DNA from 3 places in the Kitasatospora sp. NPDC058170 genome. Region 3 is predicted to be linked to each of the others. Evidence: riboswitches for the same ligand, from Rfam matches in the RefSeq annotation. Region 3 holds a riboswitch; each other region holds the start of a gene.
What was found. A riboswitch is a leader RNA that binds a small molecule or an ion and turns the genes downstream of it on or off. The one in region 3 is predicted to bind cobalamin.
Positions count from the first base shown of each region.

Region 1: another riboswitch for cobalamin. It lies ahead of ACFVVX_RS12155 (ribonucleoside-diphosphate reductase subunit alpha); the one in region 3 lies ahead of ACFVVX_RS01520 (prenyltransferase/squalene oxidase repeat-containing protein).
Region 2: another riboswitch for cobalamin. It lies ahead of ACFVVX_RS30690 (HoxN/HupN/NixA family nickel/cobalt transporter); the one in region 3 lies ahead of ACFVVX_RS01520 (prenyltransferase/squalene oxidase repeat-containing protein).

Region 1 covers NZ_JBHVUV010000009.1:17,785-25,621, forward strand. Annotated here, with positions in the region: gene ACFVVX_RS12135 (ArnT family glycosyltransferase) at 1-391, opposite strand, end outside; gene ACFVVX_RS12140 (glycoside hydrolase family 26 protein) at 391-1,488, opposite strand; gene ACFVVX_RS12145 (glycosyltransferase family 2 protein) at 1,485-3,002, opposite strand; gene ACFVVX_RS12150 (hypothetical protein) at 3,246-4,433, opposite strand; cobalamin riboswitch at 4,590-4,731, shown strand; gene ACFVVX_RS12155 (ribonucleoside-diphosphate reductase subunit alpha) at 4,916-7,312, shown strand; gene ACFVVX_RS12160 (ribonucleotide-diphosphate reductase subunit beta) at 7,312-7,837, shown strand, end outside.
Region 2 covers NZ_JBHVUV010000033.1:405-8,241, forward strand. Annotated here, with positions in the region: gene nusB (transcription antitermination factor NusB) at 1-82, opposite strand, end outside; gene efp (elongation factor P) at 87-650, opposite strand; gene ACFVVX_RS30685 (M24 family metallopeptidase) at 734-1,840, opposite strand; gene ACFVVX_RS30690 (HoxN/HupN/NixA family nickel/cobalt transporter) at 1,964-3,139, opposite strand; cobalamin riboswitch at 3,172-3,366, opposite strand; gene ACFVVX_RS30695 (ArsR/SmtB family transcription factor) at 3,462-3,866, shown strand; gene ACFVVX_RS30700 (SRPBCC family protein) at 3,908-4,387, opposite strand; gene ACFVVX_RS30705 (RNA polymerase sigma factor) at 4,384-4,863, opposite strand; gene ACFVVX_RS30710 (DUF3995 domain-containing protein) at 5,035-5,496, shown strand; gene ACFVVX_RS30715 (Fpg/Nei family DNA glycosylase) at 5,544-6,353, opposite strand; gene ACFVVX_RS30720 (AAA family ATPase) at 6,456-7,358, opposite strand; gene aroQ (type II 3-dehydroquinate dehydratase) at 7,510-7,837, opposite strand, start outside.
Region 3 covers NZ_JBHVUV010000001.1:319,715-327,551, reverse strand. Annotated here, with positions in the region: gene ACFVVX_RS01535 (class I SAM-dependent methyltransferase) at 1-184, opposite strand, end outside; gene ACFVVX_RS01530 (glycosyltransferase family 4 protein) at 294-1,604, opposite strand; gene ACFVVX_RS01525 (TetR family transcriptional regulator) at 2,071-2,691, shown strand; cobalamin riboswitch at 2,757-2,880, shown strand; gene ACFVVX_RS01520 (prenyltransferase/squalene oxidase repeat-containing protein) at 2,969-4,252, shown strand; gene ACFVVX_RS01515 (SCO2322 family protein) at 4,426-5,124, shown strand; gene ACFVVX_RS01510 (CbiQ family ECF transporter T component) at 5,501-6,559, shown strand; gene ACFVVX_RS01505 (ABC transporter ATP-binding protein) at 6,556-7,837, shown strand, end outside.

The DNA of each region.
Region 1 (7,837 bases), on a different contig from region 3:
CCGGCTGCTCCTGCTCGGCCCCCGGCGCCCGGCGGCGCCCGCGGCGCGGCCCGGGCTGCTCGGCGTCGCCGTCGAGCGGCGCCTCGTGCGGCAGGGCCTCGTGCGAACGGGCCTCCCGCGGGCGGGCCTCGTGCGAACGGGCCGGCTGCGGGCGGGGGCTCTCGAACCAGGACCCTCCGGTGTCGGGGATCCGGACCGGCCCGTCCTCGACGGGCAGCGGCTCGCCGTGCGCCGCCTCGGCGGGCGACTGCCCGGCGGACGGCGGCTCGGCGGCCGGCGGCCCGGCGGGCGGGGCCTCGACGGACGGGCCGTCGGCGCGGCGGCCGTCGGCGGCCTCCGGTCTCGGGCCGGGGACCCGGCGGCGGGTGCGGTGCGCAGGGGAGGACGTCATCAGGGGCTCTTCACATCGAAGCTGTAGCGGCCGTCGGAGACCGCCTGCTTGAAGGCGGTCTGGGACTGCTGATCGCTCTCGATCCGCCAGTCGACCTCCTTGTTGAGGTTGAACCAGATGAAGCCCAGGCAGTCGGGGCGCTTCAGCACGTTGGCGGCGAGGTTGAAGATGTCGGCCGGTTTGCGGGCGCCGGGTTCGGAGCCGGTCTCGGCGATGATCCAGGGCTTGCCGGTGAAGGTGCGGATCTGGGTGAGGGTGGGCGTGTACAGGGTGTCGAAGGTGCCCGCTTCGAGGTGCGTGTAGTACGCCACGATCCCCACCCAGTCGACGTAGGTGTCACCGGGGTAGTACTGCTTGAGCGTCACCGTCGGCACCGGGTTGATGCTGTTCGGGCTCCACACCCAGATCACCTGGCCGACGCCGAGCTGGGTGAACACGTCGTGCAGGTGCTGGTAGGCGGCGACGAAGTCGGCGGCGGTGGTGGTCTTGGTGCCCCAGTCGTACCAGGTGCCGTTGAACTCGTGGGCGAAGCTGATCGCCACCGGGATGTTGGTGTTGCGCACGGCGGCCGCGTACCGCTTGACGTAGTCGTCGTGCTTGCCCGCCGCGATGTCCGCCAGCGGCGTCTTGTACGGCTCCCAGGCGATGAACGGCATCGCCCCGGCCGCCCAGGCGTTGGTCACGCCCTTGACGTCGTACTCGTCGCCCCAGCCGGAGTAGTACTCGACGATGTTCGGCCGCTTGCCGGCCTTCGTCGCGAACTCGTCCACGCCGGTCATCGACTGCGGGGCGCCGTCCACGGCCACCCCGATGTACTTCTTCGCCGGCTTGAGCAGCGGCCGGACGTCGTACGGCAGGTTGGCGGGCGCCGCCGTGGTCGGCGCGGGGGCCGTGCCGGAGGCGGCCGGCGACGCCCCGGCGGTGGCCGTGCCGGAGGCGGTCGGGGCCGGGGCCGGAGCGGCGGCCACCGGGCCGAGCGGCTTCTCGCCGAGCAGGTCGCAGGCCGCCAGCGGCAACAGCAGCAGGGCCGCCGCGAGCGCGCGGACCAGCCCGGAGCGGGCCCGGCTGCCCGGTCCGGAGGTGGTGTGGAGCGTCATGCCACTGCGTCCTGGGATCGGGGCTGGATGAGGATGCGGCCGACGGTCACCGCGTAGAACAGGCCTGAGGAGAGGACCAGGGCGAAGTCCAGCGGGTACATGGTGAACATCCGGTAGACCGCCGCGACCACCCAGACCAGCGCGGAGCCCGCGCCCCAGACGATGATGCCGGTCCAGAACCGCCGCTGGCGGTTCTTCGCCTTGCTCGAACCGGTCGGCTGCCAGCCGCGCTCGCGCCCGCGGACGAGGTCCCAGACCGCGAAGAAGTGCGCCCAGCCGTACATCATCCGGCCGGCCCAGGCCTCCAGGCGGTACGGCGCCCGGTGCCAGAGCGGGAAGATCAGGGTCGCGTACACCAGGCTGGGGATGACGAGCGTCAGGTGCTCGACCCTGAGCAGGTCGGGCCGCCAGAGCAGCAGCATGATCGGCAGCATCGGCAGCGCGAAGGTCAGCAGCGCGGTGTGGATGTAGTACAGGAACCCGGAGATGTAGCAGAGCCGGGTGGTGAAGTCGAGCTTGGTCTGCCAGAACTTCCGGCTGGTCATCAGCGACATCGAGCCCATGCACCAGCGGTACTGCTGGTTCTGGAAGGCCCCCGCGTTGTCCGGGCAGACACCGGTGGACAGCGCCACCGGTACGTACTGCAGGTCCCAGCCGAGGGCGCGCAGGTCGAAGCCGGTGTGGACGTCCTCGGAGTGGGCTATCAGCGTGGTGCCGCCGTTCTCCTCCAGCGCCGCCCGCCGGTAGACCGCGCAGCTGCCGACGCAGATCGCGCCGTCGTTGCGCTGCCGGGCGACCTGGACCGAGCGGTAGAACAGCTCCTGGATCGCCCCGGCGCCGCGCTCGATCCAGTTCTGCGAGTCCAGCACCCGGAAGAACTGGGGCGTCTGCACGATGGCGAGCCTGCTGTCCCGCTCCAGGTACGGCAGGACCTCGTGCAGCAGGTCGTGGCGGGGCGCGAAGTCGGCGTCGAGGATCAGGATGAACTCGCCGTCCGAGCGCCCGAAGCCGTAGTGCAGGTTGCCGGCCTTCTTGAACCAGCCCCGGTTCTCCCGGACGCCGTACCGGAAGCCGAAGTCGGCGGCCATCGCCTCGACCTCGGGGTTCGCCGCGTCGTCCAGGACGAACGGCATCACCAGGCCCGGGTAGTGCTCGGCCATCTTCCGCACGTACGTCCAGGTGTTGTGCAGCACCTCGATCGGCTCGCCGCAGACCGGCAGGAAGACGTCCACGGTCGGGAGCTCGTCGGGCTTCCACTGCCGGACCAGCCGGCGGTGCTCCTTGATGTCGAAGTTCGGCGTGAAACTGTTCACGCGCAGCGACACCAGGTAGTAGACGACCGTGAAGAACAGGAACGGCACGCAGAGCCAGAACCACGACCCCACGGAGTACAGCTGACCCTGGCTGACCACCAGGCAGGCGAAGCTGACCACCGAGCAGAGGGTCAGCACCCACTGGTGCCTGATGGTGTAGCTGTACTTCTCCTGCGAAGTGGGCGGGGCCGGCAGCAGCATCGACGGGACGGGCTCGCCCGGGCTGCCGCGTCTGCGGCCTGCCGCTCTGCGCCGTCTGCTGGCCGCATTGACGGCAGCGCTCACCGCGCGGTACCTCCTGCTCGCTGATTCCCCGTTTCGGGGGCGCTTTGGGGCAGGCCGGTGCCTCCCCCCGAAGGCGGTCATCCTATCGGACAGCCATCTGCCGTCCGCACCGGGACGGTTGGCCGCCGGACGGTCCGCCGGCGGCCTCCTCCGGCAGGCTCAGCCGGTGTGTCCGGCGCGGCCCAGCAGGACCGCCTTGGTGCGGTCCGCGAGCGAGGTGCCGGCGGTCGAGGCCACCGGGTCGCCCTGGTCCGGGGTCTGCTTGAGCGAGCCCGCCACGGTGAAGTAGCCGAAGCGGCCGATCGCGGCGTGCGTCTCCGTGCAGCCCGACTTGTCGGTCACGCAGAACATGGCCACGCCGGGGCCGGCCAGACCCTGGATCAGGCCGGCGTGACGGCCGAGCGCGCGGTCCGCGCCCGCCTTGTTGTCGAAGACCGCGACGCCGACCGTCACCGCGCTGTCGCCGCTGACGTACGTCGCGCGGACCAGCGAGCGGCAGGTGTCGTCGCCGAGGGCGAGGCCGAGGCCGCCGGTGGTCGCCTTGGAGCACGGGGACGTCGCCCCGGTCACCTTGCGGGTCCACACCTTGCCGTCGACGGTGCGGGTCTGGTCCGGGAACAGCGTCGCGGCGTCGACCGGGAGCTTGTCGGTGGCGGCGTCCGAGATGACGGCCAGCGCCTGCTCGGTGGGCACCCCGGCCGGGGTGGAGCTGGCGGCCGGCTTGGGGTCGCCGCCCTTGCCGTCGCCGTTGATCCACACGCCGGCCGCGACCACACCGCCGACCACGACGGCGGCCAGCGCCGCCGCGCCGATCCACAGGCGCTTGCGCTTGCGGGACTCGTTCGCGTGGCGGTCCGCCATCGCGCCCCAGTCCGGCTCGGCGGCGGACTGCGGCGCGGCGGCCTGCGGCCACTGGTTGTACGGGGGCGGCCCGCCGGGGCCCTGCGGCTGCGCCGGAGGCATCGGCAGCGTCTGGGCCAGCGGCTGCGGCTGCGGCTGCGCCGGAGGTATCGGCACGGTCTGGGCCAACGGGTGCGACTGCGGCTGCGGCTGCGCCGGGGGCATCGGCACCGTCTGGGCCGACGGCGGGTAGCCGCCCGGACCGGTCGGCACGTGCGGCGGCGCCGGCGGCGGGGCCTGCGGCGGCACCCCGGCCCCCGGCTGCGCGTACGGGGTCGCGGGCGGTCCGAAGCCACCGGGCGGCGGCGGCACCGGCCCACCCTGCTGCTGCGGCGGCACGGGCGGCTGACCCGGCGGCACCTGACCCGGCGTTTCCGGCTGCTGACCCGGCACCGGCTGCGCCGGCTGACGCGTCCACTCCGCCGGTACGCCCGTTCCCTCGCTCATGTGCCGAGATCGTAGGGCATGACCCCGACGGCCGGTCGTCCGGTAACCAATCCGTTCCCAAAACCGGCCGTCCGCCGGACACCCCGGGCGCCGCACCCGCACCCGCCGTCATCGTCCCGACACGCGGCGCCGCACAACATGTGGTGTCGCATCGAGCGGACACCACTAGATGTATGCTCGATCCTGCTGTCGACGCAGGGGAACCCGGTGCGAGTCCGGGACTGCCCCGCAGCGGTGTGCGGGCGGCTCCCCTGAGAGCCCGCGAGTCCGAGTACCTGCCGACGGCGTGCCACGGCCTCCCCGCAGAGGCCCTGCAGCACGTGCAGTACTTCCGGGCCTCGCGGGCGGGCCGGGGATGCCACCGTCGCGCGACGCCACCAGGCGTTCGCGCCGTGCTCCCCTGCCCCGGTCGGCCCGGTTGCCGGATCCACCGCCGATCGCCGCCAGGAGAGAGCGCCTTGACCACCGCTGCCTCAGCCACCCTGCCCGCCCAGGGTTCCCCCGCCGAACCGACGGTTTCCGACCCCGGTGGTTCGCTGCTCCGGCTACTGACCGACCGCAGCGTCGATCTCCCCCAGGTGGACCCCGGCCATGTCGCCGCCGCCGCGCTCCGCGGCCGCCACGCCGGCTCGGACTTCGCCGAGCTGCGCGGGCTGGCCGTGGAGGCCGCCGCGTCGATGATCGCCGAGGACCCGCAGTACTCGAAGCTGGCCGCCCGCCTGCTCGCCCTGGAGATCGTCGACGAGGCCGTCAGCCAGGGCTCGGTCTCGTTCTCCGCCTCGATCGCCGTCGGCCACGCCGAGGGCCTGATCGGCGACACCACCGCCGCCTTCGTGGCCAAGCACGCCGCCGCCCTGAACGCGCTGATCGACCCGAGCGGCGACGACCGCTTCGAGTACTTCGGCCTGCGCACCGTGCAGAGCCGCTACCTGCTGCGCCACCCGATCACCCGCAAGGTCGTCGAGACCCCGCAGCACTTCCTGCTCCGCGTCGCCAGCGGCCTGGCGGTCGGCGACAGCGAGCAGTCGGTGCGCGAGGTGGCCGAGCTGTACCGCCTGATGAGCCGGCTGGAGTACCTGACCTCCTCGCCGACCCTCTTCAACTCCGGCACCCGGCACCCGCAGATGTCGAGCTGCTACCTGCTCGACTCGCCGCTGGACAACCTGGACTCGATCTACTCGCGCTACGCCCAGATCGCCCGCCTCTCCAAGCACGCCGGCGGCATCGGCCTGTCCTACTCGCGGATCCGCTCGCGCGGCTCGCTGATCCGGGGCACCAACGGCAAGTCGAACGGCATCGTCCCGTTCCTGCGCACCCTCGACTCCTCGGTCGCCGCCGTCAACCAGGGCGGCCGCCGCAAGGGCGCGGCCTGTGTCTACCTGGAGACCTGGCACGCGGACATCGAGGAGTTCCTGGAGCTGCGCGACAACACCGGCGAGGAGGCGCGCCGCACCCACAACCTCAACCTGGCGCACTGGATCCCGGACGAGTTCATGCGCCGGGTGAACGCCAACGCCGACTGGTCGCTGTTCTCCCCCGCCGACGTGCCCGAGCTGGTCGACCTGTGGGGCGTCGAGTTCGACGAGGCGTACCTGAAGGCCGAGCAGGCCGGCAAGGCCGTCCGCACCATCCCCGCGCAGACCCTGTACGCCCGGATGATGCGCACCCTGGCGCAGACCGGCAACGGCTGGATGACCTTCAAGGACGCCTCCAACCGCGCCGCCAACCAGACCGCGCTGCCCGGCCGCACGGTGCACTCCTCCAACCTGTGCACCGAGATCCTGGAGGTCACGGACGACTCCGAGACCGCCGTCTGCAACCTCGGCTCGGTCAACCTCGGCGCCCACGTCGCCGCCGGCGCCACCGCCGGGGACCTGCTGAACGCGATGGACTGGGACCGGCTGGACTCGACCGTCCGCACCGCCGTCACCTTCCTCGACCGCGTGGTGGACATCAACTTCTACCCGACCCCCGAGGCCGGCGCCTCCAACTCGCGCTGGCGCCCGGTGGGCCTCGGCGTGATGGGCCTGCAGGACGTCTTCTTCCAGCTCCGCCTGGACTTCGACTCCGCCGAGGCCAAGCAGCTCTCCACCCTGATCGCCGAGCGCATCATGCTCACCGCCTACGAGCGCTCCGCCGACCTGGCCGAGCAGCTGGGCCGGCACGAGGCGTACGGCGAGACCCGCGCCGCCCGCGGCGAGCTGCACATCGACCACTTCCCGAGCGCCGCTCCCGAGTGGGCCGACCGCTGGACCGCCCTGCGCGCCCGGATCGCCACCACCGGCCTGCGCAACTCCCTGCTGCTGGCCATCGCGCCGACCGCCACCATCGCCTCGATCGCCGGCGTGTACGAGTGCATCGAGCCCCAGGTCTCCAACCTGTTCAAGCGCGAGACCCTCTCCGGCGAGTTCCTCCAGGTCAACCCGTACCTGGTGCGCGAGCTCAAGGAGCTCGGCGTCTGGGACCAGCAGACCCGGGACGCGCTGCGCGACGCCAACGGCTCCGTCCAGGAGCTCACCTGGCTGCCCGCCGGCGTCCGCTCGCTGTACCGCACGGCCTGGGAGCTGCCCCAGCGCGCGCTGATCGACCTGGCCGCCGCCCGGATGCCGTACATCGACCAGAGCCAGTCGCTGAACCTCTTCATGGCCGCGCCCACCATCGGCAAGCTCAGCTCGATGTACGCGTACGCCTGGAAGGTCGGTCTGAAGACCACCTACTACCTGCGCTCGCGCCCGGCGACCCGGATCGCCCAGGCCGCCTCCGGCACGGCGCGCGCGGCCGCCCCCGTGCCGGTGGCGTCCCCGACCCTCACCCCGGAGGAGGAGGCCGCGCTGGCCTGCTCCCTGGAGAACCCCGAGTCCTGCGAGGCCTGCCAGTAATGTCCGTCGACCGCGAGAAGATGCTGCTCGACCCCGGGTTCGAGCTGACCCTTCGCCCGATGCGCTACCCGTCGTTCTACGACCGCTACCGCGACGCGATCAAGAACACCTGGACCGTCGAGGAGGTGGACCTGCACTCCGACGTCGCCGACCTCGCCAAGCTGAGCGAGGGCGAGCGGCACATGATCGGCCGGCTGGTCGCCTTCTTCGCCACCGGCGACTCGATCGTCTCCAACAACGTGGTGCTGAGCCTCTACAAGCACATCAACTCCCCCGAGGCCCGGCTCTACCTGTCCCGGCAGCTGTTCGAGGAGGCCGTGCACGTCCAGTTCTACCTGACGCTGCTCGACACCTACCTGCCCGACCCCGAGGACCGCAACGCGGCCTTCGCCGCGGTGGAGAACATCCCCTCCATCCACCAGAAGGCCCAGTTCTGCTTCAAGTACATGAACGCGGTCGACCACATCGACTCGCTGCAGACCAAGGACGACCGCCGCGCGTTCCTCCTGAACCTGATCTGCTTCG
Region 2 (7,837 bases), on a different contig from region 3:
GCTGCGGGTCGACCCCGCGGTGGTCGGCCTCGAAGAGAATCTGGAAGGCCCGCGTGCGGGCCTTGCTACGTGCGGCCGACACGGACTTACTTCACCCGGCCGAGGTAGCTGCCGTCGCGGGTGTCGACCTTGATCTTCTCGCCGGTGACGATGAAGAGCGGGACGGCGATCTCGGCGCCGGTCTCCAGGGTGGCCGGCTTGGAGCCGCCGGTGGAGCGGTCGCCCTGGACGCCCGGCTCGGTGTGCGAGATGGTCAGCTCGACCGAGGCCGGGAGCTCGATGTACAGCGGCGCACCCTCGTACATGGCGACGACGGCCTCGAAGCCCTCGAGCAGGTACTTCGCGGCGTCGCCGACGACGGCGGGCTCGATCGTGGTCTGGTCGTACGTGTCCGTGTCCATGAACACGAAGTTCTCGCCGTCCTTGTACGAGAACTGCATGCCGCGCTTGTCGACATTGGCGGTCTCGACCTTGGTGCCGGCGTTGAAGGTCTTGTCGACGACCTTGCCCGTCAGGACCTCCTTGAGCTTCGTGCGCACGAAGGCCGGGCCCTTGCCGGGCTTGACGTGCTGGAACTCGACGACGGACCAGAGCTTGCCGCCCTCCAGCTTGAGGACCATGCCGTTCTTGAGATCGTTCGTGGAAGCCACGGGCGCACTAACTCCTGGATATAGCTGTCAAGGAACCAAGGGTTGCGTCCTGCCTCCCGCAGCAGCCGCTCGACGGCCGCGGGTCACAGGGCGAGGAGCTCCTTGGTGGTGATGGTGAGCAGCTCGGGCCCGCCCTCTTCGAGGGGGCGCACCACGAGCGTGTCCTCGATCCGGACACCGCCCTTCCCCGGGAGGTGGACCCCAGGACCGACGGTGACCGGCACGCGGCTGTCCAGTTTACCCATGTCCGAGGGCCCCAGTCGCGGCGCCTCCCGGATCTCCAGCCCGATGCCGTGGCCGACCGGGTGGGGAGAGGTCTCGGTGTGCCCCGCGGCCTGGAGGATCTCCCGGGCGGCCTGGTCGGGTACGTACTGCTCCACACCCGGACCGAGCGCCTCCCGCGCGGCCCGCTGGGCCCGGAACACCAGCCGGTGCAGCTCCACCTGCCAGGGCGCGGGCGCGGCCCCGATCACGAAGGTCCGGGCGGTGGAGACGCCGTAGCCGCGGTACTGGGCACCGAGCACGACGGTGAGGAAGTCGCCCTCCTCGACCCGGCGGTCGGTGGGCTGGTGGGCCTGCTGCCCGGAGTGGCTGCCGGTGCCGACGGACACCGGGAAGGCCGCCCGGTCGGCGCCGTGGTCGATCATCCGGCGCTCCAGCTCCATCGCCAGGTGCCGCTCGGTGCGGCCGACGAGGATCGACTCCAGCAGCTCGCCGAGCGCCTGGTCGGCGATCTCGGCCGCGATCCGCAGGTCGGCGATCTCGTGTTCGTCCTTGACCACCCGCAGCCGTTCGACGACCTGCGCGAGGTCCGCCAGCCGGACGCCCTCGGCCAGTCCGGCCACCGCGCGGTGCCGGCTGACGGTCAGGTCGTGCTCCTCCACGGCGAGGTCCGCCACCCGCAGCCGGACGGCCGCGGCGGCCGCGGCCAGCACGGTGTCCGCCCCGGCGGCCACCGGCAGCTGGGTGATGTCCTCACCGATCGCGCGGTCCCCGGTGTCGTCCGGCGGCAGGTCGTCCGGCAGTGCCAGCACCACCCGCTCCCGGGTGAGCAGCACGCTCGCCCCGCACGGCGGGCAGCCGGTCAGGTACCGGACGTTCGCCGGCCGGGTGATCAGCGCCGCATCGGCCCCGGACGCACTGCAGTGCTCCCTCAGCCGCTCCCGCCGGCCCGCGTACGCATCAGCCATGCGTCGAGCCTACGGAGCCCCACCCCGATCCGCCCGCCGAGCAGACCCGACCGGGCAGCCGCCGCCCCCGGCCCCGGGCCCCGCCCGGGTTCGCGGTCCGGGCGGGCGGCGGCGCCGACGGCCTCAGCCCTCCGCCGGAGCCGAAGCCTGGGTCGAAGCCGGGGTCGAAGCCTGGGCCAGGACCGCGCCCTCCCCCGCCGCCGGGGTCCAGCGCTGTTCGACCCTGGCCAGCCGCCAGTAGGCGATCGCCGCGCCCCAGACCACCACGAAGAGGCCGACGAGCACGTAGCCGACGTTGTCCAGCGACAGCTCGGCGATCCACCCGCTGACCGGGTCGGTCAGGTCCAGCTTCTCGTGCAGCACCCCCACCAGTTCGATGGTGCCGATGACGAAGGCCACCGCGATCGACAGCCCGGTGATGGTCAGGTTGTAGAACACCTTGCGCACCGGGTTGGAGAACGCCCACTGGTAGGCGAAGTTCATGAACGTCCCGTCCAGCGTGTCGAACAGGCTCATCCCCGCCGCGAACAGCAGCGGCAGGCAGACGATGGCGTACCAGGGCAGGCCCGCCGCCGCGCCGGAGCCGGCCATCACCATCAGCGTCACCTCGGTCGCGGTGTCGAAGCCGAGGCCGAGCACCATGCCCACCGGGAACATCTGGCCGGGCCGGGTGATCGAACGGGTGGCCCGGTTCAGCAGCCGGGCCAGGAAGCCGCGCGCGTTGAGGTGCTCCTCCAGCTCCGCCTCGTCGAACCGCCCGGCCCGCATCGACCGGAACACCTTCAGGATGCCCAGCAGGGCGACCAGGTTGAGCGCGCCGATCAGGTAGAGGAAGGCCCCGGAGGCGGTGGTGCCGACCACGCCGAGCCACTTGTGGGTGGCGGACTCGTCGTCCATCAGCGTGTTGGCCAGCTGGGCGCCGCCCGCCACCAGGGCGGCCATCAGGACCACCATCGAGGAGTGCCCGAGGGCGAACCAGAAACCCACCGAGACCGGCCGCTTGCCGTCCGCCATCAGCTTGCGGGTGGTGTTGTCGATCACCGCGATGTGGTCCGCGTCGAAGGCGTGCCGCATGCCGAGCGTGTAGGCGGTGACGCCCAGGCCCACCCCGAAGACCTGGGTACCGACCTCGTACTCCTGCGGGGCGACCAGGAAGACGAGCGTCCCGAAGGCCACCACGTGCATGGCCAGGATCACCCCCATGAGCCCTGCCGTGCGGATCGTGTCCTCCCGCCTCCAGCGGAAGGACGGCAGCACCGCGGGTGTCGCCGGCACAGCGGCGGTTTCGGGCAGGGTCATCGTGGGATCACGCTCCAGCACCTCGTGGAATGACGTTCGTGAGATGCCGTGGCCGGTCTCCTGGCTTACGGGGCGTCCGTACCCGCCTTCCCAGGCGCGCGAGGCACCCAGTGGCGTCGTGGCTACGGACGACTCCCCCCGATCACAGTGGCGAGGGCCGCTCCGGACTGGGGACCCCTGAAGGTCCGTCACCGGTCTTCCCGAACACCACGGCGGGCAACACCGTAGGGGCCGGAACAGCACCCTTGCAAGGCTGCGCACCTGCGCAGGTGTCCAGGATCACAGCCCGCCGGCCGCGCGGGGCGGCTGCAAGAATGGGCCCATGCATCTCGTACCGGCCGACCGCGCGGGCCAGCGCACCATCGACGGGCACCGGGTCTGCGAGGCCATCGCCGCGATCGGCGACACCGCGCACGTCCGCTCCTGGGCCGAGCGGTTCTCGCTGCTCGCCGACCCCGGGCGGCTCGCGCTGCTGCTCGCCCTGCACCGGGCCGGGCCGCTCGCCGTCAGCGACCTGGCCGTGGCCACCGGTATGCGCGATCCGGCCGTCTCCCAGGCGCTGCGGCTGCTGCGCACGGCCGGCGCCGTCACCGGCGACAAGGACGGACGCGTGGTGCGCTACCGGCTCGTGGACGACACCATGCGCCCCCTGCTCGACGAGTGCGCCGCCGCCGAGCACCACGAGCCCGCCACCGGGCGCCCCGGACCGGCCGCCGCCACGGGCTGACCGCCCCCGGGCCCGGTCTGGCGCACCCGCGGGGCGCGGCCTCAGCCCTCCCGGACCAGGCGTTCGAAGCGGTGCAGCGAACGGTCGGCGAGCGGCTCGGTGACGGGCCGCAGGGCGCGGCCGAGCGGGCCCGCGCCGGGCAGCCGGAAGGCGCCGAGGAAGGCGAAGCGGGTGCCGTCCGACTCGGGCCTGGCGGCCAGGCCGCCCAGCAGGAAACGGCTGCGCATCAGGCACCAGCCCGGCGTCAGCTCGACGTCGAAGCGGGCGCGCAGGCGGGAGTGGCCGACCACCAGGGCCTGTCGGCGGCCCTCCGCCGGGCCCTCCCCGAGGCGGACCGAGCGGATGTCGGGCAGCCAGCGCGGCAGCCGGCCCTCCAGGTCCGCGGCCACCGCCCAGACCTGGTCGAACGGGGCGTCGATCACCGCCTCGTGGACGGCGCCGCCCGGGGTGGCGGCGGCGATGACGTGCAGGCGGCGGACCGGGTCGAAGCCGGCCACCGGCCAGGGAATGCGCTCGGTCACTGCTGCCACGCCCTTCGGAAGCTGAGTCGGGCCCGGGACAGCCGGGACTTCACGGTGCCGGTCGCCACGCCCAGCAGCTCGGCGGTGGCCCGCTCGTCCAGGCCCTCGATGTCACGCAGCACCAGGACGGCGCGGTGCTCGGGGGTGAGCCGGGCGAGGACGTCCTCGATGTCGGTGGCGAGCTGCGGATCGCCGGGGCGGGGCAGCTCGGAGAGGTCGGCGGGGACGCAGCGGGCGACCCGCCGCACGTGCCGGACGGCCTCGCGGACGGCGATCGAGCGGACCCAGCCGAACAGCGCCGCCGGGTCCTTGAGCTGGCGCAGCCGGCGGAACACCGCGATCAGCGCCTCCTGGGTCGCGTCCGGCCCGTCGTCCAGCGCGATCGGGCCGCAGAGCCGGCGCACGTACGGCGTGACCAGCTCCAGCAGCTCGCTGACGGCCAGCTGGTCGCCGCGCTGGGCGGCACGGACCAGCACGGCGGTTTCCGTCGGGGTGTCGGGACCATCCACGTCCGATCAGAGGCGCCGCGGCGGCCGGACGTTCCCTCGCCCCCGCCGCTTTCCGCTGTGACGCTCGCCACAGGAACGTCCGCCCGCCGGGGCGGCTCCTGTGGGGCGACACACTGCCGGGACACCCGAGGGGCCGTCATGAACCGCCGCCGTACCGCCGCACTCGCCATCGCCACCGTGCTCGCCGCCGACGGGCTGCTGCACGTCTACTGGGCCACCGGCCGCACCTGGCCGGCGCCGGACACCGCGACGCTGTCGCAGGTGGTGCTCAACGCCGACGTGCCGTTCACCCCGCGGGTGGTGCTGCCGCTCGCCGGGCTGCTGTTCTCGGGCGCCGCGCTGGTGGCGGCCCGCGGCGGGCTGCTGCCCGCCACCGCCCGCCGGCTGCCGGCCCTCGCCCTGCACTGGGGTCCGCGCGCGGTGGCCGGCGGACTGCTCGCGCGCGGACTGGCGGGGCTGGTCTGGGCGGCCGGGATCGGCGCCGCGACCGACTCGGCCTTCTACCGGCTCAACCTGGCCCTCTACACACCGCTCTGCCTGGCCGGCGCCGCGGCCGCGTGGACGGTGGCCCGCGGCGCCGGGCAGCGCGCACCGCACTGAGCGCGGCCCCCACGGAGCGCGCGCCGCCCGCGGTCACCCGAGGCCGGTCAGACCCGCTGGCAGCCCGGGCACCAGAACAGGTTGCGCGCGGCGTGCGCCTCCGTCCGGACGTCGGTGCCGCAGACCAGGCAGGGCATGGCGGCCCGGCGGTAGACGTAGACCTCGCCGCCGTGGTCGTCGACCCGCGGAGGCCGGCCCATCGCCTCGGGGGTGTGCTCCGGCCGGACGGTGTCGATCCGGCCGGCGCCGACGCCCTCGCGCATCAGGTCGACCAGGTCCGCCCAGATGGCGTCCCACTCGGCACGGCGGAGGTCGCGCCCGGCCCGGTGCGGGCTGATGCCCAGCCGGAACAGCACCTCGGCGCGGTAGACGTTGCCGACGCCGGCCAGCACCTTCTGGTCCATCAGCAGGGCGGCGACCGTCGTCCGGCTGCCGGATATCCGCCGCCAGGCGGGCTCCGGATCGGCGTCCGCGCGCAGCGGGTCGGGCCCGAGGCGGGCGGCGACGGCGTCCTTCTCGGCCCCGGTGATCAGCTCGCAGGTGTTGGGGCCGCGCAGGTCGGCGTAGCCCTCGTCGTTCTCCAGGCGGAGCCGGACCAGCCCCACCGGCTCGGGCGCGGGACCCTCGGCGAAGGTGAAGCCGCCGTAGAGGCCGAGATGGATGTGCACCCAGGCGCCTTCCTCGAACCCGAGGAAGAGGTGTTTGCCGGTCGCCTCGGCCTCGGCCAGCACCTGGCCGTCGATCAGGGCGGCGCCGTCCGCGAACCGGCCCTGCGGGCTGGACACGCGGACCGGGCGGCCGCCGAAGGCCGTGCGGTTCTCGGCGGCGAGACGGTGGATGATGTGGCCTTCCGGCACGGGCGTCGGCTCCCCCCGCTGGTTCGACAGGACGTGTCCATCATCGCAGCCGGCACCGACACTCCGGCCTGGTCAGCGGGCCCGCCGGGCATCGGCCGGAGGTCAGCGGACCGGGATCCCCATCAGCCGGGCCAGGATCACCCGGTCCAGCTCGGCGGCGGTGGCGGCGACGTCCAGGTGGGAGTTGTCGATGATCGGCAGCCCCGAGTTGTACCAGCCCGCCATCCGCCCGTGGATCCGGGCCACCTCCTCGTCGCTGAGGCGGCGGTTGCCGCTGCGCCGGGCGTTGCGGCTGAGCACCGAGTCCAGGCTGGGCAGCAGCACCACGGGGATCATCCCGGGGCCGATGTGCCGCTTCCAGCCGCCGAGGCCGATCGCCGGGCGGTCGGGGAAGACGGCGTCGTCGATGATGCAGGAGATGCCGTTGGCGAGGTAGTTGCGGCAGGCGAAGCCGCAGGTCCGACGGGCCAGCCGGTACTGGGCCTCGGAGGCGTTGTTCCAGCCGGACTGCGGGTTGGCGAAGCCGGACTGCACCCACTCGCGGACGTCGTCCAGGCTGATGTGCGCGGTCGGGGTGGGTCGGCGCTCGGCCCAGTGCCGGGCGACGGTGGTCTTCCCGGCACCGGCCGGGCCGATCAGCAGGACGGCCAGCGGGCCGGCCGGCATGTGCTGCTGCGGCGGGTGGGACGGGAGCTGCACGGGTGCCCCGGAGGGCAGCAGGAAGTGCCCGGTCGACCCCGCGGGTACCGGCGCGCTCGGCGCCGGCCGGGCGGCGGCGGGCACCGGAACGCCGACGGGCGGCCCCGGCGGCGGCGGGACCGGCGGCACGGCACCCGGAGGCACGGCAGCGGGCGGCACCGCGACGGGAGGCACCACCGAGGGCGGCGCCGGCGGGTGACCGCCGTACCCGGGCTGCGGCGCGGCGGTGGCGGTACCGGGGTACGCCGGGGCCGGCGGAGCGACGGGACGTGGGGGGAGCTCTCCACCCCCGGAGTACTGCGTCACGGTCACCTCCCGACATCTTTCAGCGGGGACACTACACGGCGGCCCGGCGGCGGGCACAGTCCGCCGCCGGGCCGACGCCGAGCCGCCACCAGGCCGCTGACCAGGCCTCAGCCCCGGATCACCGGGGAGTCACCGGGGAGTCACCAGCCGGTCAGCGCGTGGTGAGCTGCTCGGCGAGGGCGCGCAGGGCCAGTTCGTACGAACCGAGGCCGAAGCCGGCGATGGTGCCCGAGGCGACCGCGGCGATGACCGAGGTGTGCCGGAAGGTCTCCCGGGCGTACGGGTTGGAGATGTGCACCTCGATCAGCGGGGCGGTCCGCTGGGCGGCGGCGTCGCGCATCGCGTACGAGTAGTGGGTGAAGGCACCCGGGTTGATCACCACGGGCACCCCGCCGTCGGCCGCCTCGTGCAGCCACTCCACCATCCGCTGCTCGGAGTTGGTCTCGTGCACCTCGACCTCGAAGCCGAACTCGCGGCCG
Region 3 (7,837 bases):
CGGCCTGCTCCATGGCGGCGAACCACTTCCTGACCTCGGCGATCTCCTCGGTGTTCTGGTCGAGGGCGATCACGTTGGCCCCGCGCCGGTAGCACTCGAACGCGTGCCGGCCCCCGCCGCAGCCCAGGTCGAGCACCCGGTCGCCGGGGGCGAGCGGGAAGCGCGAGAAATCGACGGTCAGCACTGCGGGCTCCCATTCCTTTGGTACCAGACGTTTGTGACGCTGCGCCGGACGAGCGTACGGCGCTGTCGGCGGCGGCCCGGACGGGCATCCGGCGCCGACCGGTGGCGGCTCAGGGGACGTAGCGCCAGCCCGGTCCGGAGCGGGCCCGCCGCCCGACCCCGGTGGCGATGGCCGCCCGGTACCCCTCCGCGGTCAGCTCGGCCGCCCGCTCCCAGGTGAACCGCGCGAGCACCCGCTCCCGGCCGGCCGCACCGAGCTCCGACCGCAGTTCCGGGTCGTCCAGCAGCCGTCCGAGCGCCGACGCCAGGGCGTCCGCGTCACCGGGCGGTACCGCGAGACAGGTCTCACCGTCCGGGCCGGCCACCTCGGGGATCGCCCCGCCGGTGGTGGCGACCAGCGGGGTGCCGGTGGCCATCGCCTCGGCGGCGGGCAGCGAGAAGCCCTCGTACAGGGACGGCACGCAGGCCACCTCCGCCGAGCGGTACAGGTCGACGAGCTCCCGGTCGGTCAGGCCGCTGCGGAACTCGATGTGCCGCTCCAGTCCGAACCGGCGCACCGCCTCGGCGACCGGCCCGGCCTCCTTCTGCGGCTTACCGACCACCACCAGGTGGGCGTCCCGCTCGGTACGGACCTTGGCCAGCGCCTCGACCAGGTGGACCAGGCCCTTGAGCGGCACGTCCGCGCTGGAGGTGGTGACGATCCGTCCGGGCACCCGGGCGATCTCCGCGGAGGGGGACCACAGCCGGGTGTCGGCGCCGATCGGGACCACCGAGATGCTGCCGGGCGCGGCGCCCAGGTGTTCGGCGATCTCGGTCTTGGAGCTGCCGGAGACGGTGATGATGTGGTCCAGCCGGGCGGCGACCCGGCGCTGCATCCGGGTGAAGGCGTACCAGCGGCGCAGCGAGAGCCGCCGCAGCGGGGTGGGGGCGGCGGCGAGCTCCAGCCGCCGGTCCACGGTGATCGGGTGGTGGATCGTGGTGACCAGCGGGAACCCGTGCCGGGCCAGGCCGAGCAGCCCGTAGCCCAGGGTCTGGTTGTCGTGCACCACGTCGTAGCGGCCCTTGTGCAGGGCGAGGTACTGGCGGGCGCGCAGCGAGAAGGTCAGCGGCTCGGGGAAGCCGCCGGTGCGCATGGTGGCGTACTCCAGCACGTCCACCAGGCCCCGGTACTCGCCCACGGCCGGGGTGCGGAACGGGTCGTCGCTCCGGTAGAGGTCCAGGCTCGGCAGCTCGACCAGGCGGACCGAGCCCGGCCCGTCGACCTCGTCGAGCACGGGGTACGGCTGGGCACCGATCACGTCCACGTGGTGGCCGAGGCGGGCCAGCTCCCGGGAGAGGTGCCGTACGTACACGCCCTGGCCGCCGCAGAACGGGTCCCCGCGGTACGACAGCAGGGCAATCCGCAGCGGCTGCGCGGTCATCCTCGGCCCCCATCTCGGCTGCATCTGTGGTTGTTGTCCATGACTGTGATCCATGACTGTGGTCCACGGCTGCGATCTTCGGCTGTCATCGTCGCCGCCGGTCGCTAAAGTAGATCAGGTTTCAGTGTGGTGTGGAGCTCGTCATCGACCATGTGAACAATGAGAGACCTCGAAGATACCGGCCCGTAGCTTGCCGTCAGGAGCCAGGGCTGGTGATTCACGCCACGCCACGGCCTGGTGATTCCCGCCACGCCGGACACCTGCGGAACACGCCGGTCCCGCCGGTCCTCCGCACGCCCGGCCCGCCCTGCCCGTCCTGTTGGAGCACACCGCCACCCGCGCCCCGGGAGCACCCTTGCCGTCGCCCGTGACCCCCGCGAACCCCATGCCCGCCACGCCCCCCGTGCCCCCTGCGGACCCCGCGCCCCCCGCGGACCCCTCGGACCCGGCGCGCCCGTCGGACCCCGTGCGCCCGTCGGACCAGGCGCGCCCGTCGGACCAGGCGCGCCCCGCCGATCCGCCGCTGACCGCCCGGCAGACCGAGCGCCGGCGCCGGATCCTGCGGGCCGCGACCGTGCTGGCCGCCCGGGGCGGGTACGAGGCGGTGCAGATGCGGGAGGTCGCGGAGGGCGCGCAGGTGGCGCTCGGCACCCTCTACCGGTACTTCCCCTCCAAGGTGCACCTGCTGGTGGCCGTGATGCTGGAGCAGTTGCAGGCCCTCCAGGAACAGGTACGGCGGCACCCGCCGACCGGGCCGGACCCGGCGCCGCGGGTCGCCGAGACGCTCACCCGGGCGTTCCACGCGCTCCAGCGCGAGCCGCTGCTGGCCGAGGCGATGGTGCGGGCGCTCTCCTTCGCGGACCGCTCGGTCAGCGCCGAGGTCGACCGGGTGAGCACCACCACCGCCCAGCTGATCCTGGACGCGATCGGCCAGTTCGGGCCGCCCTCCGAGAGCCAGCGGGCCGCCGTCCGGGTGATCGAGCACACCTGGCACTCGGCGCTGGTGGCCTGGCTGTCGGGCCGCGCCTCGATCGCCGAGGTGCGCGCCGACCTGTACACCGCGGCCCGGCTGCTCACCCTTCCCTGACTGGAACCTGTTCCTGTGCGGCGCGGTCGGGTGCGGCGGGTACGGCGGCTAAAGTCGACGGGCACGACAAATCCATCCGTTTCTCCTCCGGGGAAAGCCGGTGCGATTCCGGCACTGACCCCGCAACCGTGAGCCCGGTGCGCTGCTGCCGGGCGAGTCGGAGTGCCCGGAGAGAGGCGAGCGGCCACCCCGGGCGCACCGGCGCCCGGCACCGTCGAGGTCTACGGAACGGCCCACCCGGGCCACCACACCGCTCACCGAAAGGCGCACCTCCACCATGCTCACCGCCGCCCGTCTGGGCGCCGCCGCGCTGTCCGCCGCCCTGCTGGCCGGCGCGGCCGCCTCGCCGGCCCTCGCCGACACCCCCGCGCCCACCGCGCCCGCGCCCGCCGCGCCCTCGCCCGCCGCCGTCCCCGACAGCCTGTACGGCAAGGGCGACCCGACCTACGACGGGGTGTGGCGGCAGTCGCTCGCCCTGACCGCGCTGGCGAGCGCCAAGGTGGTGCCGGCCGACTCCGCCGTCTCCTGGCTGACCGGGCAGCAGTGCGCCGACGGCGGGTGGCCGTCGTACCGGGCGGACGCCGCCGCGGCCTGCGACGCCGCGACCGAGGACAGCAACGCGACGGCCGTCGCGATCCAGGCGCTGGTCGCGCTCGGCGGGCACCAGGACTCCGTGGACAAGGGCGTCCAGTGGCTCAAGGCCAACCAGAACGCGGACGGCAGCTGGGCCTACAACCCCGGCAGCCCCGGCGACGCCAACTCCACCGGGCTGGCCGTGAACGCTCTGTTCGCCACCAGGACGGACCCGGCGGGCGTCGCCAAGGCCGGCCGGAACGCCTTCGACGGGCTGGCGCTGTTCCAGCTCGGCTGCACCGCGCCCGCCGACCAGCGCGGCGCCTTCGCCTTCCAGCCGGACCCGACTGGCGCGCTCGCCCCGAACGCGCTGGCCACCGGGCAGGCCGCGCTGGCGGCGGCGGGCGGGAAGCTGCCGGTGGCCAACGCCAACCGGACCGACGCCGCGCCCAAGGCCCTGCCGTGCGCGGACGGCTCCACCGAGAAGGCCGTACCGCGCGCGGACTCCGCGGAGGCGGCCGGCGCGTACCTCACGGCGCAGCTCGCGGCGGGCGGCCAGCACCTGTCGCTTTCCAACCCGGGCGCGGCGCCGACGCCCGACTACACGGCCACCGCCTGGGCGGCGCTCAGCCTGGTCCAGGGCGGGCACCCGCAGCAGGCGGGCGGCACGGTGGACTGGCTGGCCAAGGAGGGCGGCGCCTGGACGAAGGGCGGCACCGACGCCTCGGCCACCGCGACCCTGCTGCTGGTCGCCCAGGCGGCGCAGCGCAACCCGGCGGACTTCGGCGGCACCGACCTGGTGAAGCAGCTGACCGCCCTCGGGCCGGCCCCGAAGGCGGTCAGTGCCGCTCCGAGCGCCGCTCCGGCGAAGGCGGAGAAGAAGGACGGGGGCCTCTCCCAGTACTGGCTGCTCGGCGTCGGGCTGCTGATCGGCATCGGCGGCGGCCTGGTGCTGAGCCTCCAGCGCAAGCGCGGCGCGAAGCTGTGACCACGCCGTCCGGCTCCCGGGCGGCCGCGTCGACGCCGGGGGCTTCGGCGGGCGCTTCGGCGGGGGCGGTCCGTGCGGCGGCCCGGCCGGTGGCCCCGGTGCCCGTCCGTGCGCCCGCCGGTCTTCCCGCCCGGGTGCCCGGGCGCGTGCCCGGCCGCGCGACCGTTGCGGCCGTGCTCATCGGGCTGCTGGCCGGACTGTTCATGGTCGGCGCGGCGCCGGCGCAGGCCGCCGGGTACCGGTACTGGTCGTTCTGGAAGTGGTCCGGCGACACCTGGACGTACCAGCAGCAGGGCCCGTCGGTCCACGTCCCACCGGACGGCAGCACGGACGGCTGGCGCTTCGCCGTCAGCCCGGACGGCGGACAGGACGCCGCCCGGCCCGGGGCGACCGGGGACTTCGGCGCGATCTGCGCGGACACCCCCGGGCAGCCGGGGCGCAAGCGGGTCGCCGTGGTGCTGGACTTCGGCACCGGCGCCGACGCCCCCTCCGGCGAGGCCCCGCCCGGACCGCGTACCGCGTGCGCCACCGTACCCACCTCCGCCACCTCGGCGGAGGTGCTGGCCGCCGTCGCCCCGCCGCTGCGCTACGACACCAACGGACTGCTCTGCGCCATCGCCGGCTACCCGAGGGCCGGGTGCGGCGACCAGCTCGGGGGCGGCGGAGCGGGCGGCAGCACCGGCAGCTCGGCCACCGCGCCGGGCGGCTCTGCCGGCTCCGCCAACTCGACCGGCCCCGGGGGCTCCGGAAACCCGGGCAGCTCGGGCGACGACCCGGGCAGCGGTCCCGACATCGGCCTGATCGCGGGCGGCGCACTCGTCGCCGCCCTGGCCGCCGGGGCCGTCTGGCAGGCGCGCCGCCGCCGGAGCTGAGCAAAAATATGTGGACCGGTCTACCTATTCACGAGGACATCGCCCGGCCCGGATATACCGACCGGTCTACATATACCGACCGGTCTACAGATATCGATCGCCCCTATGTAGACCGGTCCACTTATGAAGACCGGTCTACATAAAACGCGGCACCCGGAGTGAGAAGTCGGCCAGCCCGACTTCCCGCTCCAGGCCACCCGACGTCACCCGGCCCCACCCCCGCCCCGACCTGGACCCCTCCCCCGTGACCACACCCCGCGCCCCCCGTGCTCCTCGCACACCAGGCACGCCACGCACGCCACGCACGCCAGGCACCCCTCGCACTCCCCGGACGCCCCGCACACCACGGGTCCGTCCGCCCGCCGGCCCCCGGCAGCTGCACCCCGGCGCCTGGTGGCTGTGGGCGCTCGGCCTGGGCGCGGCCGCCACCCGCACCACCAACCCCCTCCTGCTGCTCCTCCTGGCCGCGGTCGCCGGCTACGTGGTGGCCGCCCGGCGCGGCGACGCACCGTGGTCCCGCTCCTACGGCGCCTTCCTGCGGCTCGGGCTGCTGGTGCTGGGCATCCGGATGCTCTTCGCCGTCCTGCTCGGCTCGCCGGTCCCCGGGACGCACGTCCTCTTCACCCTCCCCGAAGTCCCGCTGCCCGCCTGGGCGCAGGGCGTGCGGATCGGCGGCCGGGTCACCGTCGAGGGCCTGCTGGCCGCGCTGTACGACGGACTCCGGCTGGCCACCCTGCTGGTCTGCGTCGGCGCCGCGAACGCCCTGGCCAGCCCCGCCCGGCTGCTGCGCGCCCTGCCCGGCGCGCTCTACGAGGCCGGTGTGGCCGTCGTGGTGGCGATGACCTTCGCACCGAACCTGATCGCCGACGTCCAGCGGCTGCGCGCCGCCCGCCGGCTGCGCGGGCGCACCGACCGGGGCGTCGCCGCCGTGCTGAGCGTCGGAATCCCCGTCCTGGAGGGCGCGCTGGAGCGCTCGGTCGCGCTGGCCGCCGCGATGGACACCCGGGGCTTCGGCCGCACCGCCGACGTACCGCCACGCCTCGCCCGGGCCACCGCCGCCCTCACCCTGGCCGGCCTGCTCGGGATCTGCCTCGCCGCGTACGGCCTGCTCACCGCCGGCGGCACGGGCTGGGCGCTGCCGGTCCTGCTGCTCGGCCTGGCCGCCGCCTTCACCGGCCTGCTGCTCGGAAGCAAGCGTTCCATCAGGACCCGCTACCGACCCGATCCCTGGGCCCTGCCCGAGTGGCTGACCGCCGGCTCCGGCGCCGCCGTGGCCGCGCTCACCATCTGGCTGTCGTCCCGCGACCCGGCCGCCTTCGCGCCCACCGTCGTCCCGCCGACCGCCCCCGCCCTGCCGCTGGCCGCCGTCCTCGCCGTGCTGCTCGGCCTGCTCCCGGCCTTCGTCACCCCGAACCCGCCCCGGAGGGCCTCGTGATCACCTTCGAGCAGGTCTCCGTCCAGTACGCCGACGCCGCGGCGCCCGCCCTGAGCGGAGTCGACCTGACCGTCCCCGAGGGCGAACTCTGCCTGCTGGTGGGCCCGTCCGGCTCCGGCAAGTCCACCCTGCTGGGCACCGTCAGCGGTCTCGTCCCGCACTTCACCGGCGGCGCGCTGCACGGCCGGGTCACCATCGACGGCCGGGACACACGCGAGCACCGCCCGCGCGAACTCGCCGACCTGGTGGGCACGGTGGGCCAGGACCCGCTGGCGCACTTCGTCACCGACACGGTCGAGGACGAACTCGCCTACGGCATGGAGTCCCTGGGCCTCCCGGCGGACGTGATGCGGCGCCGGGTCGAGGAGACGCTCGACCTGCTGGGCCTGGCCGATCTGCGCGACCGGGCGCTGGGCTCACTCTCCGGCGGACAGCAACAGCGCGTCGCCATCGGCTCGGTGCTCACCGTCCACCCGCGCGTGCTGGTCCTGGACGAGCCCACCTCCGCGCTCGACCCCGGCGCCGCCGAGGAGGTGCTGGCCGTCCTGCAGCGCCTGGTGCACGACCTCGGCACCACCGTCCTGATGGCCGAGCACCGGCTGGAACGGGTCGTCCAGTACGCCGACCAGGTCCTCCTGCTGCCCGGCGGCGGCGCGTCCCCCGTCCTCGGCGAACCCGCCGAGGTGATGGCCCACTCGCCCGTGCACCCGCCCGTGGTCGGTCTCGGCCGGCTCGCCGGCTGGCACCCGCTGCCGCTCTCCGTCCGCGACGCCCGCCGCAAGGCCGGCCCGCTGCGCACCCGCCTCGACGGACGCCGACCCGCCGAGACGCCGCGCCGGGCGCCCGAGCCGATCGCCGTCGCCGACCGGCTGGCGGTGCGGCGCGGTCCCGTCCCCGCCCTGCGCGGGGTCGACCTCACCCTCCACGCCGGCGAGATCACCGCGCTGATGGGTCGCAACGGCGCGGGCAAGTCCACCCTGCTCGGGGCCCTGGTCGGACTGCACGTCCCCGCCGCCGGCACCGTCCGGGTCGGCGGCCTCACGCCCCACCGCACCCGCCCGGCCGAGCTGATCCGCCGGGTCGGCCTCGTCCCCCAGGACCCGCGCGACCTGCTGTACGCGGAGAGCGTGGCCGCCGAGTGCGCCGCCGCCGACTCCGACGCGGGCGCCGACCCCGGCACCTGCCGGGCCCTGGTCGAACGGCTGCTGCCCGGCATCGCCGACGCCACCCACCCGCGCGACCTCTCCGAGGGCCAGCGGCTCACCCTCGCCCTGTCCG